DNA from 3 places in the Rossellomorea sp. y25 genome. Region 1 is predicted to be linked to each of the others. Evidence: a T-box and tRNA genes for the amino acid it is inferred to sense, from the RefSeq annotation. Region 1 holds a T-box; the other regions hold tRNA genes.

Region 1 (3,880 bases):
ACGATCCGCTAAACGTGTTACGGTTTCAATCGTTTCATTTAATCGGGTAAGGATCCATTTGTCAGCAACAGATTTTTTACCTGATAAATCAATTTCGTCATAGGTCATACCGTCCATATTCATAAGGGCGAAGCGTGATGCGTTCCAGATCTTATTCGCAAAGTTCCAAACAGATTCTACTTTCTCAAAGGAGAAGCGTAAATCCTGACCCGGTGAGCTGCCTGTAGATAGGAAGTAGCGTAGGGAATCTGCTCCATACTTTTCGATGACATCCATTGGATCTACACCGTTTCCTAATGACTTACTCATCTTACGCCCATCTGCATCCCGAACCAGTCCGTGAATCAGTACGTCTTTAAATGGACGTTCTCCCGTGAACTCCAGTCCCTGGAAGATCATGCGAGATACCCAGAATCCGATAATGTCATATCCCGTCACAAGTGTGTTGGTTGGGTAGTACCGTTTAAAGTCCTCTGCATTCAGATCTGGCCAGCCCATTGTTGAAAACGGCCATAGAGCAGAACTGAACCATGTATCCAGTACATCCTCTTCCTGTGTCCAGTTTTCAATATCTTCCGGTGCTTCATTGTTTACATAGATTTCGCCCGTTTCTTTATGATACCAGGCAGGGATGCGGTGTCCCCACCAAAGCTGACGGGAAATACACCAGTCACGCGTGTTTTCCATCCAGCGCAGGTATGACGTTTCAAAGCGATCAGGTACAAAGTTGACCTTGTTTTCATCCTGCTGAAGTTTTACCGCTTCTTCTGCCAGAGGATCCATTTTAACGAACCATTGAGTAGAAAGATATGGCTCAACGACTGCTCCACTTCTTTCTGAGTGGCCAACTGAATGCATATGCTCTTCAATCTTGAACAGAACGCCGGCTTCTTGAAGGTCTTTCACGATTTCCTTACGACATTGGAATCGATCCATCCCTTGGTATTTATCCGCCTTTTCATTCATGGTTCCATCTTCATTCATTACAAGAATACGTTCTAAATTGTGACGATTACCGATTTCGAAGTCATTGGGATCGTGTGCAGGCGTAATTTTCACTGCTCCGGAACCAAATTCCATATCAACGTAATCATCTCCTACAATCGGAATTTCACGTCCCACGATTGGAAGGGTAACTGTTTTACCGATTAGATGCTTGTAGCGATCATCTTCCGGGTGTACTGCAACTGCCGTATCACCAAGCATGGTTTCAGGGCGGGTTGTGGCAATTTCAATATGACCACTTCCATCAGCCAACGGATATTTCATATGATAGAATGCGCCTTGTACATCCTGATGAATAACCTCAATGTCTGAAAGGGCGGTTTTCGTTGCCGGGTCCCAGTTGATGATGTATTCACCACGGTAAATCAGGCCTTTATTATAAAGGTCGACAAATACCTTTTGTACAGCTTCCGATAAACCTTCATCCAACGTGAAACGTTCTCGGCTATAATCTAAGCCTAATCCAACTTTAGACCATTGCTGACGGATATGCTCGGCATATTCTTCTTTCCACTTCCACGTTTCTTCTACGAACTTTTCACGGCCCAAGTCATAGCGTGAAATACCCTGATTACGAAGTTTTTCATCCACTTTCGCTTGTGTTGCAATTCCTGCATGGTCCATACCTGGCAGCCATAATACATCGTAACCCTGCATTCGCTTCATTCTGGTCAGGATATCTTGCAGGGTTGTGTCCCAAGCATGACCAAGATGAAGTTTCCCCGTTACGTTCGGCGGAGGGATGACGATGGTGTAAGGCTCTTTCTCCTTATCGTTTGTCGCTTCGAAGTACTTCCCTTCGAGCCACCATTTGTAGCGTCCCTGCTCAATGGCATTCGGATCATATTTCGTCGGCATTGCTAATTGCTGATCTTGAGTTTCCATTTGTTTTCCTCCTATATTAGTGCGAATAAGTACACTTTTCTAAAAAAATAAAAAAATCCCCCGTCCTATGAAAAGGACGAAGGATTCCATTCGCGGTACCACCTTTTTTCTCAGGAGAAATAAACCTCCTGAACTCTCGACGATCATAACGGCTTTTAACCGGCTTCTACTACTGAAATTCATAGAAACAGCTCTCCAGGCGACCTTCCATTGTCTTAACGTAGAAAATCTCTCACCAAACGATTTTCCTCTCTGAAAGTAAGGGTCAATGTACTCTTCCTGTTCATTGCTTTTAAGGCATTATTTATTTACTAATTATAGTATAGGAAAAGATAAACTTTCGTCAATCATTATCGCCAATTTTTAATAAAAATATTCATTTCGCCTACTCAGGCACCATTCTATCCTGTATTCATAAGATAAAGTAGTGAATATACCCAGGAGAGTGAGTGGAAGAATATGAAAAAAATCAATCAATATACCATGCAGAAATGGATGGGAAACGCCCGGTTAATATGTAAGCAATTCATCATCCCCTTTACGATCTTTCAAGGGGTCCGGACCATTTTGCTCCCAACCACTTTTGATGTCCTTCTTTTAACTCTGTTTATCGGTATAGGCCTTGCCATTTATTTCGATTGGATTTAATGGACTGACGAGATGTGGACTTCGCCAGTCCTTTTTTTATTCTGCTTCAGCCGCCTGCTCCTGTTTCTTTTTTTCCATTTCATCTAAACGCATGACAACGTATTCTGTATTTTTCAGCAGCCAGTAGTGTCGTTGCAATTTTTTGAGGGATTTACGTTCATTCCGCTTATCCTTCGGTGTATGAAAATACTTTTCCACCACTGCAATGACAGAGCTTGGATAAGCTAAATAACTCATGAACAGGAGCCGCTCTTCATTACGTACAGTAAAATGCAGAAAATAAGTGGTAAGCCACTCGACACATTCCTCGTAATACTTAGGATAGGTTTTCAACGTTCTCGACAAAAACGGCAAGAGATCATGAAATGGAGAAGCCATCCTTGAGTTCTCAAAGTTATGGAAATACCCCAACCCTCTTTCATCGAATAGAAAGTGCTCCGTCGAAACCTTTCCGTGGGTGATGACGGTCCTAACCTTTTCCAGCTCCTTCGTCTCTTCATACCACTCATCAAGCATCTTGCGTGAAAATTTCAACGCTTGAGTGGCATCCTTGTAATACATGCAAAAATGCAATTGAAAAGGAGACATATACGTTGTTTTTTCACATGCCTCAACATACTCATCGAGAAACTGTTGTTCTTTATCCCACCTGGATGTCAACTGCTCGTAATGAGATTCTCTCTCTTCTTTATCAATCTTTACTTCTTGAGACGAAAGAGTATGCAATCTTGCCAATTCCCGGAACATTTTCTGATGCTTTTCAAATTGATCTTCCCTTTCCAGGTTCAACAGCCAGGGCATCACATAGTATAACTCCCCTTCATTCCACACCGCATAACGCCCATCCAAAGTCGGGTAGATCGGAACAATGCGGTTATATCCCCTTTGAAACAATAGTTGCACATTCCGGACAAAGTCAACTCCAGTCTGGGCCGGGATCTGCTTAACAGCCAGAGTGCCTTTATTGGAAAACACTTTGGAAATCTTCCCGTAGCTCTCAACAAAATGGGGTTCTACGCCATAAGGTTGTAAGACATGCTTTAATCCATCAAGCGTTTGTACCATTCCTCTCACCTTCTAAGATTACTTTTCTAAAAAAAACGGACTAACTCCAATGAATTTGGTGTCAGCCCCATTCTTTCCTCTATATGTCCATTACGCTATTCTAATGTCTTAAGCGGGAACGACTTTACCCATATTCCTCTACCCTTTGAAGACATACTCGCTTTTCGGGATATAAAGAACCTGCCCTACATAGACGTCTTGATTGGCTTCAAGTTGATTGACCCTTAATAGCTGCGGAATGGTCAAATCATACTTTTCTGCAATATAGTCCAGGGTC
Region 2 (3,880 bases), 460 kb from region 1:
TTAGGTGTCAGTGGTAGGAGAGCGTTCTAAGGACTGCGAAGCTAGACCGTAAGGACTGGTGGAGTGCTTAGAAGTGAGAATGCCGGTATGAGTAGCGAAAGATGGGTGAGAATCCCATCCACCGAATGCCTAAGGTTTCCTGAGGAAGGCTCGTCCGCTCAGGGTTAGTCGGGACCTAAGTCGAGGCCGATAGGCGTAGACGATGGACAACAGGTTGATATTCCTGTACCACCTCTTTTCCGTTTGAGCAATGGGGGGACGCAGGAGGATAGGGTAAGCGCACTGCTGGATATGTGCGTCTAAGCAGTTAGGCTGATGATGAGGCAAATCCCATCATCGTGAAGGCTGAGCTGTGACAGCGAGCGAATTATAGTAGCGAAGTTCCTGATTCCACACTGCCAAGAAAAGCCTCTAGCGAGGAAAAAGGTGCCCGTACCGCAAACCGACACAGGTAGGCGAGGAGAGAATCCTAAGGTGAGCGAGAGAACTCTCGTTAAGGAACTCGGCAAAATGACCCCGTAACTTCGGGAGAAGGGGTGCTCTGGTAGGGTGCAAGCCCGAGAGAGCCGCAGTGAATAGGCCCAGGCGACTGTTTAGCAAAAACACAGGTCTCTGCGAAGCCGTAAGGCGAAGTATAGGGGCTGACGCCTGCCCGGTGCTGGAAGGTTAAGAGGAGTGCTTAGCGCAAGCGAAGGTGCGAATCGAAGCCCCAGTAAACGGCGGCCGTAACTATAACGGTCCTAAGGTAGCGAAATTCCTTGTCGGGTAAGTTCCGACCCGCACGAAAGGCGTAACGATCTGGGCACTGTCTCAACGAGAGACTCGGTGAAATTATAGTACCTGTGAAGATGCAGGTTACCCGCGACAGGACGGAAAGACCCCGTGGAGCTTTACTGTAGCCTGATATTGAATTTTGGTACAGCTTGTACAGGATAGGTAGGAGCCTTGGAAGCCGGAGCGCCAGCTTCGGTGGAGGCATCGGTGGGATACTACCCTGGCTGTATTGAAATTCTAACCCGCGCCCCTTATCGGGGTGGGAGACAGTGTCAGGTGGGCAGTTTGACTGGGGCGGTCGCCTCCTAAAGAGTAACGGAGGCGCCCAAAGGTTCCCTCAGAATGGTTGGAAATCATTCGCAGAGTGTAAAGGCACAAGGGAGCTTGACTGCGAGACCTACAAGTCGAGCAGGGACGAAAGTCGGGCTTAGTGATCCGGTGGTTCCGCATGGAAGGGCCATCGCTCAACGGATAAAAGCTACCCCGGGGATAACAGGCTTATCTCCCCCAAGAGTCCACATCGACGGGGAGGTTTGGCACCTCGATGTCGGCTCATCGCATCCTGGGGCTGTAGTCGGTCCCAAGGGTTGGGCTGTTCGCCCATTAAAGCGGTACGCGAGCTGGGTTCAGAACGTCGTGAGACAGTTCGGTCCCTATCCGTCGTGGGCGCAGGAAATTTGAGAGGAGCTGTCCTTAGTACGAGAGGACCGGGATGGACGCACCGCTGGTGTACCAGTTGTCTTGCCAAAGGCATCGCTGGGTAGCTATGTGCGGAAGGGATAAGTGCTGAAAGCATCTAAGCATGAAGCCCCCCTCGAGATGAGATTTCCCATCACGTATGTGAGTAAGATCCCTAGAAGATGACTAGGTAGATAGGTCAGAGATGGAAGCATGGCGACATGTGGAGTTGACTGATACTAATCGATCGAGGACTTAACCACAAAGAGTCATTTTTTAAATGAACAACGATTGGTCGATACTTGGCTTTCTTGACATCAATTCTTTATCTAGTTTTCAGGGAATGAATTTTATAAGAAAATATAAAAAAAAGCCTTGAAAAAATATATCTACACGATATAATAATACTTGTCCTTAAAAAAGAGACAAGAAAATGTCTGGTGACAATGGCGAAGAGGTCACACCCGTTCCCATGCCGAACACGGAAGTTAAGCTCTTCAGCGCCGATGGTAGTTGGGGGATCTCCCCCTGTGAGAGTAGGACGTCGCCAGGCTTTATATTTGGAGGATTAGCTCAGCTGGGAGAGCATCTGCCTTACAAGCAGAGGGTCGGCGGTTCGATCCCGTCATCCTCCACCATTTTTCATTAGTGGGTAATTAATATGCCGGTGTAGCTCAACTGGTAGAGCAACTGACTTGTAATCAGTAGGTTGGGGGTTCAAGTCCTCTTGCCGGCACCATTTTGGTTTTGAATTTCATCTTTTGAGATGAGCCATTAGCTCAGTTGGTAGAGCATCTGACTTTTAATCAGAGGGTCGAAGGTTCGAGTCCTTCATGGCTCACCATTGATTTTTGCATTAGCAAAATATCAATCATACATGCGGGTGTGGCGGAATTGGCAGACGCACCAGACTTAGGATCTGGCGCCGCAAGGCGTGGGGGTTCAAGTCCCTTCACCCGCACCATTATATTTCGCGGAAGTAGTTCAGTGGTAGAACACCACCTTGCCAAGGTGGGGGTCGCGGGTTCGAATCCCGTCTTCCGCTCCAGAAGATTTTGCCGGGGTGGCGGAACTGGCAGACGCACAGGACTTAAAATCCTGCGGTAGGTGACTACCGTACCGGTTCGATTCCGGTCCTCGGCACCATTGATTTTTCGGAAGGAAACGACATATTTTGCGCCCGTAGCTCAATTGGATAGAGCGTTTGACTACGGATCAAAAGGTTAGGGGTTCGACTCCTCTCGGGCGCGCCATATTATCGGGAAGTAGCTCAGCTTGGTAGAGCACTTGGTTTGGGACCAAGGGGTCGCAGGTTCGAATCCTGTCTTCCCGACCACTTCTTTGGGGCCTTAGCTCAGCTGGGAGAGCGCCTGCTTTGCACGCAGGAGGTCAGCGGTTCGATCCCGCTAGGCTCCACCATGTTTTTTTACGAAAGTAAGATAAACTTCATTGGTTTTATGAAAGTAAAAAAATATTTTTGATATTATGTTTCTTGGCGGTGTAGCTCAGCTGGCTAGAGCGTACGGTTCATACCCGTGAGGTCGGGGGTTCGATCCCCTCCGCCGCTACCAAAAGGGACCTTTAGCTCAGTTGGTTAGAGCAGACGGCTCATAACCGTCCGGTCGTAGGTTCGAGTCCTACAAGGTCCACCAAGTACCATTTTTATTACGGAGGAATACCCAAGTCCGGCTGAAGGGATCGGTCTTGAAAACCGACAGGGGTGTAACAGCCCGCGGGGGTTCGAATCCCCCTTCCTCCTCCATATTTACTTTTATGGTGAATTCCTTACTCATATCGTCGCGGGGTGGAGCAGTTCGGTAGCTCGTCGGGCTCATAACCCGAAGGTCGCAGGTTCAAATCCTGTCCCCGCAATACCATTTTTGACTTAGGATAGGGTAATCCTTGATGAGTCACGCATGGATAGTTATTTTCGCTATCGCGAGGTAATGAAACCTATTTTGCTTACGCAAAAAGCTTTGGTCCGGTAGTTCAGTTGGTTAGAATGCCTGCCTGTCACGCAGGAGGTCGCGGGTTCGAGTCCCGTCCGGACCGCCATTTTCTTTAAATAAGATTATGGTTCATAATTAAATATTTTACTCTAAGTAAGGCTCAGTAGCTCAGTTGGTAGAGCAATGGACTGAAAATCCATGTGTCGGCGGTTCGATTCCGTCCTGAGCCACCATTTTCTATTTGAAGACATTATGGCGATTGTGGCGAAGTGGTTAACGCACCTGATTGTGGTTCAGGCATTCGTGGGTTCGATTCCCATCAGTCGCCCCATACTTTCTTATTTAAATACCGCGGGTGTAGTTTAGTGGTAAAACCTCAGCCTTCCAAGCTGATGATGAGGGTTCGATTCCCTTCACCCGCTCCAATTATTTATGGGCCTATAGCTCAGCTGGTTAGAGCGCACGCCTGATAAGCGTGA
Region 3 (3,880 bases), 1.9 Mb from region 1:
TTACTGTAGCCTGATATTGAATTTTGGTACAGCTTGTACAGGATAGGTAGGAGCCTTGGAAGCCGGAGCGCCAGCTTCGGTGGAGGCATCGGTGGGATACTACCCTGGCTGTATTGAAATTCTAACCCGCGCCCCTTATCGGGGTGGGAGACAGTGTCAGGTGGGCAGTTTGACTGGGGCGGTCGCCTCCTAAAGAGTAACGGAGGCGCCCAAAGGTTCCCTCAGAATGGTTGGAAATCATTCGCAGAGTGTAAAGGCACAAGGGAGCTTGACTGCGAGACCTACAAGTCGAGCAGGGACGAAAGTCGGGCTTAGTGATCCGGTGGTTCCGCATGGAAGGGCCATCGCTCAACGGATAAAAGCTACCCCGGGGATAACAGGCTTATCTCCCCCAAGAGTCCACATCGACGGGGAGGTTTGGCACCTCGATGTCGGCTCATCGCATCCTGGGGCTGTAGTCGGTCCCAAGGGTTGGGCTGTTCGCCCATTAAAGCGGTACGCGAGCTGGGTTCAGAACGTCGTGAGACAGTTCGGTCCCTATCCGTCGTGGGCGCAGGAAATTTGAGAGGAGCTGTCCTTAGTACGAGAGGACCGGGATGGACGCACCGCTGGTGTACCAGTTGTCTTGCCAAAGGCATCGCTGGGTAGCTATGTGCGGAAGGGATAAGTGCTGAAAGCATCTAAGCATGAAGCCCCCCTCGAGATGAGATTTCCCATCACGTAAGTGAGTAAGATCCCTAGAAGATGACTAGGTAGATAGGTCAGAGATGGAAGCATGGCGACATGTGGAGTTGACTGATACTAATCGATCGAGGACTTAACCACACTATAAAGCGGAGGCGGCTTGACCAGAAACGACAAGCATTTTTGGGCAATCAGAAGAGGGTGCCTTTTACCCTCAGCTGATTGAACTGAAATGACCTCGAGTCTCTAGCCGCCGGAGCTGGAATGGTATCTACTTGAAGAAGTAGATGCACAATTGGTCGGTATTCGGCTTTCTTGACATCAATTCTTTATCTAGTTTTCAGGGAATAAATTTTATAAGAAAATATAAAAAAAGCCTTGAAAAAATATATCTACGCGATATAATAATACTTGTCCTTAAAAAAGTGACAAGGAATTGTCTGGTGACAATGGCGAAGAGGTCACACCCGTTCCCATGCCGAACACGGAAGTTAAGCTCTTCAGCGCCGATGGTAGTTGGGGGATCTCCCCCTGTGAGAGTAGGACGTCGCCAGGCATATCGTTCCGCAGTAGCTCAGTGGTAGAGCTATCGGCTGTTAACCGATCGGTCGCAAGTTCGAATCTTGCCTGCGGAGCCATTATATGGAGAGCTGTCCGAGTGGCCGAAGGAGCACGATTGGAAATCGTGTAGACGGTTAACGCTGTCTCAAGGGTTCAAATCCCTTGCTCTCCGCCATAACACTTCTTCTTATTAAGGCCCATTGGTCAAGCGGTTAAGACACCGCCCTTTCACGGCGGTAACACGGGTTCGAATCCCGTATGGGTCACCAACACTTTTTTCCAAAAATGAAATAAAACAATGAATATAATGGAGGATTAGCTCAGCTGGGAGAGCATCTGCCTTACAAGCAGAGGGTCGGCGGTTCGATCCCGTCATCCTCCACCATGATTTTTCACGAAGCATAAGCTGAGTTGAATAATCATCCTTAATTTATAAGTTTAACTTAACAAATCATATCGTCGCGGGGTGGAGCAGTTCGGTAGCTCGTCGGGCTCATAACCCGAAGGTCGCAGGTTCAAATCCTGTCCCCGCAATACCATTTTTGACTTTGGATAGTATAATCCTTAATGAGTCACGCATGGATAGTTATTTTCGCTATTGCGAGGTAATGAAAGTTATTTTGCTGGCGCAACTCATGGTAAAAAAATTTGCAGGCGCGAAAATTTTTGGTCCGGTAGTTCAGTTGGTTAGAATGCCTGCCTGTCACGCAGGAGGTCGCGGGTTCGAGTCCCGTCCGGACCGCCATATTTATTTTGCATAATGGCTCAGTAGCTCAGTTGGTAGAGCAATGGACTGAAAATCCATGTGTCGGCGGTTCGATTCCGTCCTGAGCCACCATTTATTACTTGATGCCGGTGTAGCTCAACTGGTAGAGCAACTGACTTGTAATCAGTAGGTTGGGGGTTCAAGTCCTCTTGCCGGCACCAACCGAGTGATTTACTATTTGGAGGGGTAGCGAAGTGGCTAAACGCGGCGGACTGTAAATCCGCTCCTTCGGGTTCGGCAGTTCGAATCTGCCCCCCTCCACCAAGATTTTTTTCCTAGCGTAAGCGGAGTATTGAACCCCAGCTAATAGCAGGAAGATTCATTGGAAACCAATTATATTTCATAGGGGTATAGTTTAAAGGTAGAACGAAGGTCTCCAAAACCTTTGGTGTGGGTTCGATTCCTACTACCCCTGCCAATTTTATCATGGCGATTGTGGCGAAGTGGTTAACGCACCTGATTGTGGTTCAGGCATTCGTGGGTTCGATTCCCATCAGTCGCCCCATAAAAGTCACATTTTCATTTCCGTGACATATACTATCAGTGGGCTATAGCCAAGCGGTAAGGCATCGCACTTTGACTGCGACATGCGTTGGTTCGAATCCAGCTAGCCCAGTAGTGCGGAAGTAGTTCAGTGGTAGAACACCACCTTGCCAAGGTGGGGGTCGCGGGTTCGAATCCCGTCTTCCGCTCCAATATTAAGGCGGCATAGCCAAGTGGTAAGGCATGGGTCTGCAAAACCCTGATCACCGGTTCAAATCCGGTTGCCGCCTCCAAATGTAATGCCGGTGTGGCGGAATTGGCAGACGCGCACGACTCAAAATCGTGTTCCTCTGGAGTGCCGGTTCGACCCCGGCCACCGGTACCATTCGCGGGTGTAGTTTAGTGGTAAAACCTCAGCCTTCCAAGCTGATGATGAGGGTTCGATTCCCTTCACCCGCTCCAATTTACATATGATAGACTTTCTCATTAGAGGAAGTCTTTTTTTATTGTTCTGAGACTGAAATTTAGGAGGTAAATGTGGAAGAATGTAATAAATGAGTAGATTTTAGTGTGGATCAATGAGTAACAGCTTTATTTTAGTAGGATAAGGGGGGAGATTCGAAGTTTTTCAATATTATAGATAGTATTAGTAGCATTTTGTACAGGAATGGAGTTGAAAAAAGACTATTTTAGAGTGAAAATGATAATTTTACATAAAAAAGCGACTCTCTATAACTATATAACTGCTAGATTTATAGGCACTTGATAATTTATTATCGAGTTTAGCAGATATATTATCGACTTTTCGGATTTATTATCGAGTTTGGCAGATATATTATCGACCTTTCGATTTTATTATCGACTTTGCTACATTTATTATCGACTTTCCAATTTTATTTTCAAATTCACCACATTTATTTTCAATTCCAGCATTTTATTTTCAAAATCGCATTGTACCCTACGTTCACCTTATCAAGCCAAAGAAACCCAACCTTTTCATTTACCCATCACCAACCCATCCCAAACCCATCTAGTCAAAATTTTGCACCTTCTTTGTCAATTGAGTCCCCCTATTTAAGAAAGCGCTCCCATTATAATGTAAGAAAGCGATTACATTATTAGGGGTGGTGATACGGGTGGAAACCAAGATTCAGACTGGACCAGTAAGCCCAGATGCGCAAATCAAGGCGGTTACGAAGAAGAAGTTCAAGTATAAGAGCTTGCTGACGTATGCTGCCTTTGTTGGACCGGCACTTATATTTTTTTTAGTGATTCAGATTCTTCCATTTTTGATGGGGGTGTATTATTCGTTTACCTCATGGAATGGTGTCAGCTCAGTTGTAGAGTGGGTTGGATTTGATAACTACAAAAAGATCTTCACAGATG

Evidence for each region. A T-box is a leader RNA that pairs with one kind of tRNA and senses whether it is charged. The one in region 1 lies ahead of AAEM60_RS16495 (valine--tRNA ligase), so its partner is inferred to be a tRNA-Val.
Region 2: it has a tRNA-Val gene. The T-box ahead of AAEM60_RS16495 (valine--tRNA ligase) is inferred to sense a tRNA for this amino acid. The anticodon was not compared.
Region 3: it has a tRNA-Val gene. The T-box ahead of AAEM60_RS16495 (valine--tRNA ligase) is inferred to sense a tRNA for this amino acid. The anticodon was not compared.

Annotation. Positions count from the first base shown of each region.
Region 1 covers NZ_CP145886.1:3,235,585-3,239,464, forward strand. The annotation lists gene AAEM60_RS16495 (valine--tRNA ligase) at 1-1,890, opposite strand, end outside; T-box leader at 1,960-2,186, opposite strand; gene AAEM60_RS16500 (hypothetical protein) at 2,350-2,538, shown strand; gene ysxE (spore coat protein YsxE) at 2,575-3,603, opposite strand; gene spoVID (stage VI sporulation protein D) at 3,742-3,880, opposite strand, start outside.
Region 2 covers NZ_CP145886.1:3,698,594-3,702,473, reverse strand. The annotation lists rRNA gene AAEM60_RS18710 (23S ribosomal RNA) at 1-1,715, shown strand, start outside; rRNA gene rrf (5S ribosomal RNA) at 1,889-2,005, shown strand; tRNA gene AAEM60_RS18700 (tRNA-Val) at 2,015-2,090, shown strand; tRNA gene AAEM60_RS18695 (tRNA-Thr) at 2,116-2,191, shown strand; tRNA gene AAEM60_RS18690 (tRNA-Lys) at 2,221-2,296, shown strand; tRNA gene AAEM60_RS18685 (tRNA-Leu) at 2,332-2,416, shown strand; tRNA gene AAEM60_RS18680 (tRNA-Gly) at 2,426-2,500, shown strand; tRNA gene AAEM60_RS18675 (tRNA-Leu) at 2,510-2,598, shown strand; tRNA gene AAEM60_RS18670 (tRNA-Arg) at 2,629-2,705, shown strand; tRNA gene AAEM60_RS18665 (tRNA-Pro) at 2,712-2,788, shown strand; tRNA gene AAEM60_RS18660 (tRNA-Ala) at 2,796-2,871, shown strand; tRNA gene AAEM60_RS18655 (tRNA-Met) at 2,947-3,023, shown strand; tRNA gene AAEM60_RS18650 (tRNA-Ile) at 3,028-3,104, shown strand; tRNA gene AAEM60_RS18645 (tRNA-Ser) at 3,122-3,214, shown strand; tRNA gene AAEM60_RS18640 (tRNA-Met) at 3,251-3,324, shown strand; tRNA gene AAEM60_RS18635 (tRNA-Asp) at 3,431-3,507, shown strand; tRNA gene AAEM60_RS18630 (tRNA-Phe) at 3,559-3,634, shown strand; tRNA gene AAEM60_RS18625 (tRNA-His) at 3,657-3,732, shown strand; tRNA gene AAEM60_RS18620 (tRNA-Gly) at 3,753-3,826, shown strand; tRNA gene AAEM60_RS18615 (tRNA-Ile) at 3,836-3,880, shown strand, end outside.
Region 3 covers NZ_CP145886.1:1,373,404-1,377,283, forward strand. The annotation lists rRNA gene AAEM60_RS06760 (23S ribosomal RNA) at 1-825, shown strand, start outside; rRNA gene rrf (5S ribosomal RNA) at 1,124-1,240, shown strand; tRNA gene AAEM60_RS06770 (tRNA-Asn) at 1,248-1,322, shown strand; tRNA gene AAEM60_RS06775 (tRNA-Ser) at 1,329-1,420, shown strand; tRNA gene AAEM60_RS06780 (tRNA-Glu) at 1,440-1,514, shown strand; tRNA gene AAEM60_RS06785 (tRNA-Val) at 1,555-1,630, shown strand; tRNA gene AAEM60_RS06790 (tRNA-Met) at 1,706-1,779, shown strand; tRNA gene AAEM60_RS06795 (tRNA-Asp) at 1,914-1,990, shown strand; tRNA gene AAEM60_RS06800 (tRNA-Phe) at 2,008-2,083, shown strand; tRNA gene AAEM60_RS06805 (tRNA-Thr) at 2,097-2,172, shown strand; tRNA gene AAEM60_RS06810 (tRNA-Tyr) at 2,192-2,275, shown strand; tRNA gene AAEM60_RS06815 (tRNA-Trp) at 2,356-2,429, shown strand; tRNA gene AAEM60_RS06820 (tRNA-His) at 2,441-2,516, shown strand; tRNA gene AAEM60_RS06825 (tRNA-Gln) at 2,556-2,627, shown strand; tRNA gene AAEM60_RS06830 (tRNA-Gly) at 2,632-2,706, shown strand; tRNA gene AAEM60_RS06835 (tRNA-Cys) at 2,714-2,787, shown strand; tRNA gene AAEM60_RS06840 (tRNA-Leu) at 2,796-2,879, shown strand; tRNA gene AAEM60_RS06845 (tRNA-Gly) at 2,883-2,956, shown strand; gene AAEM60_RS06850 (sugar ABC transporter permease) at 3,631-3,880, shown strand, end outside.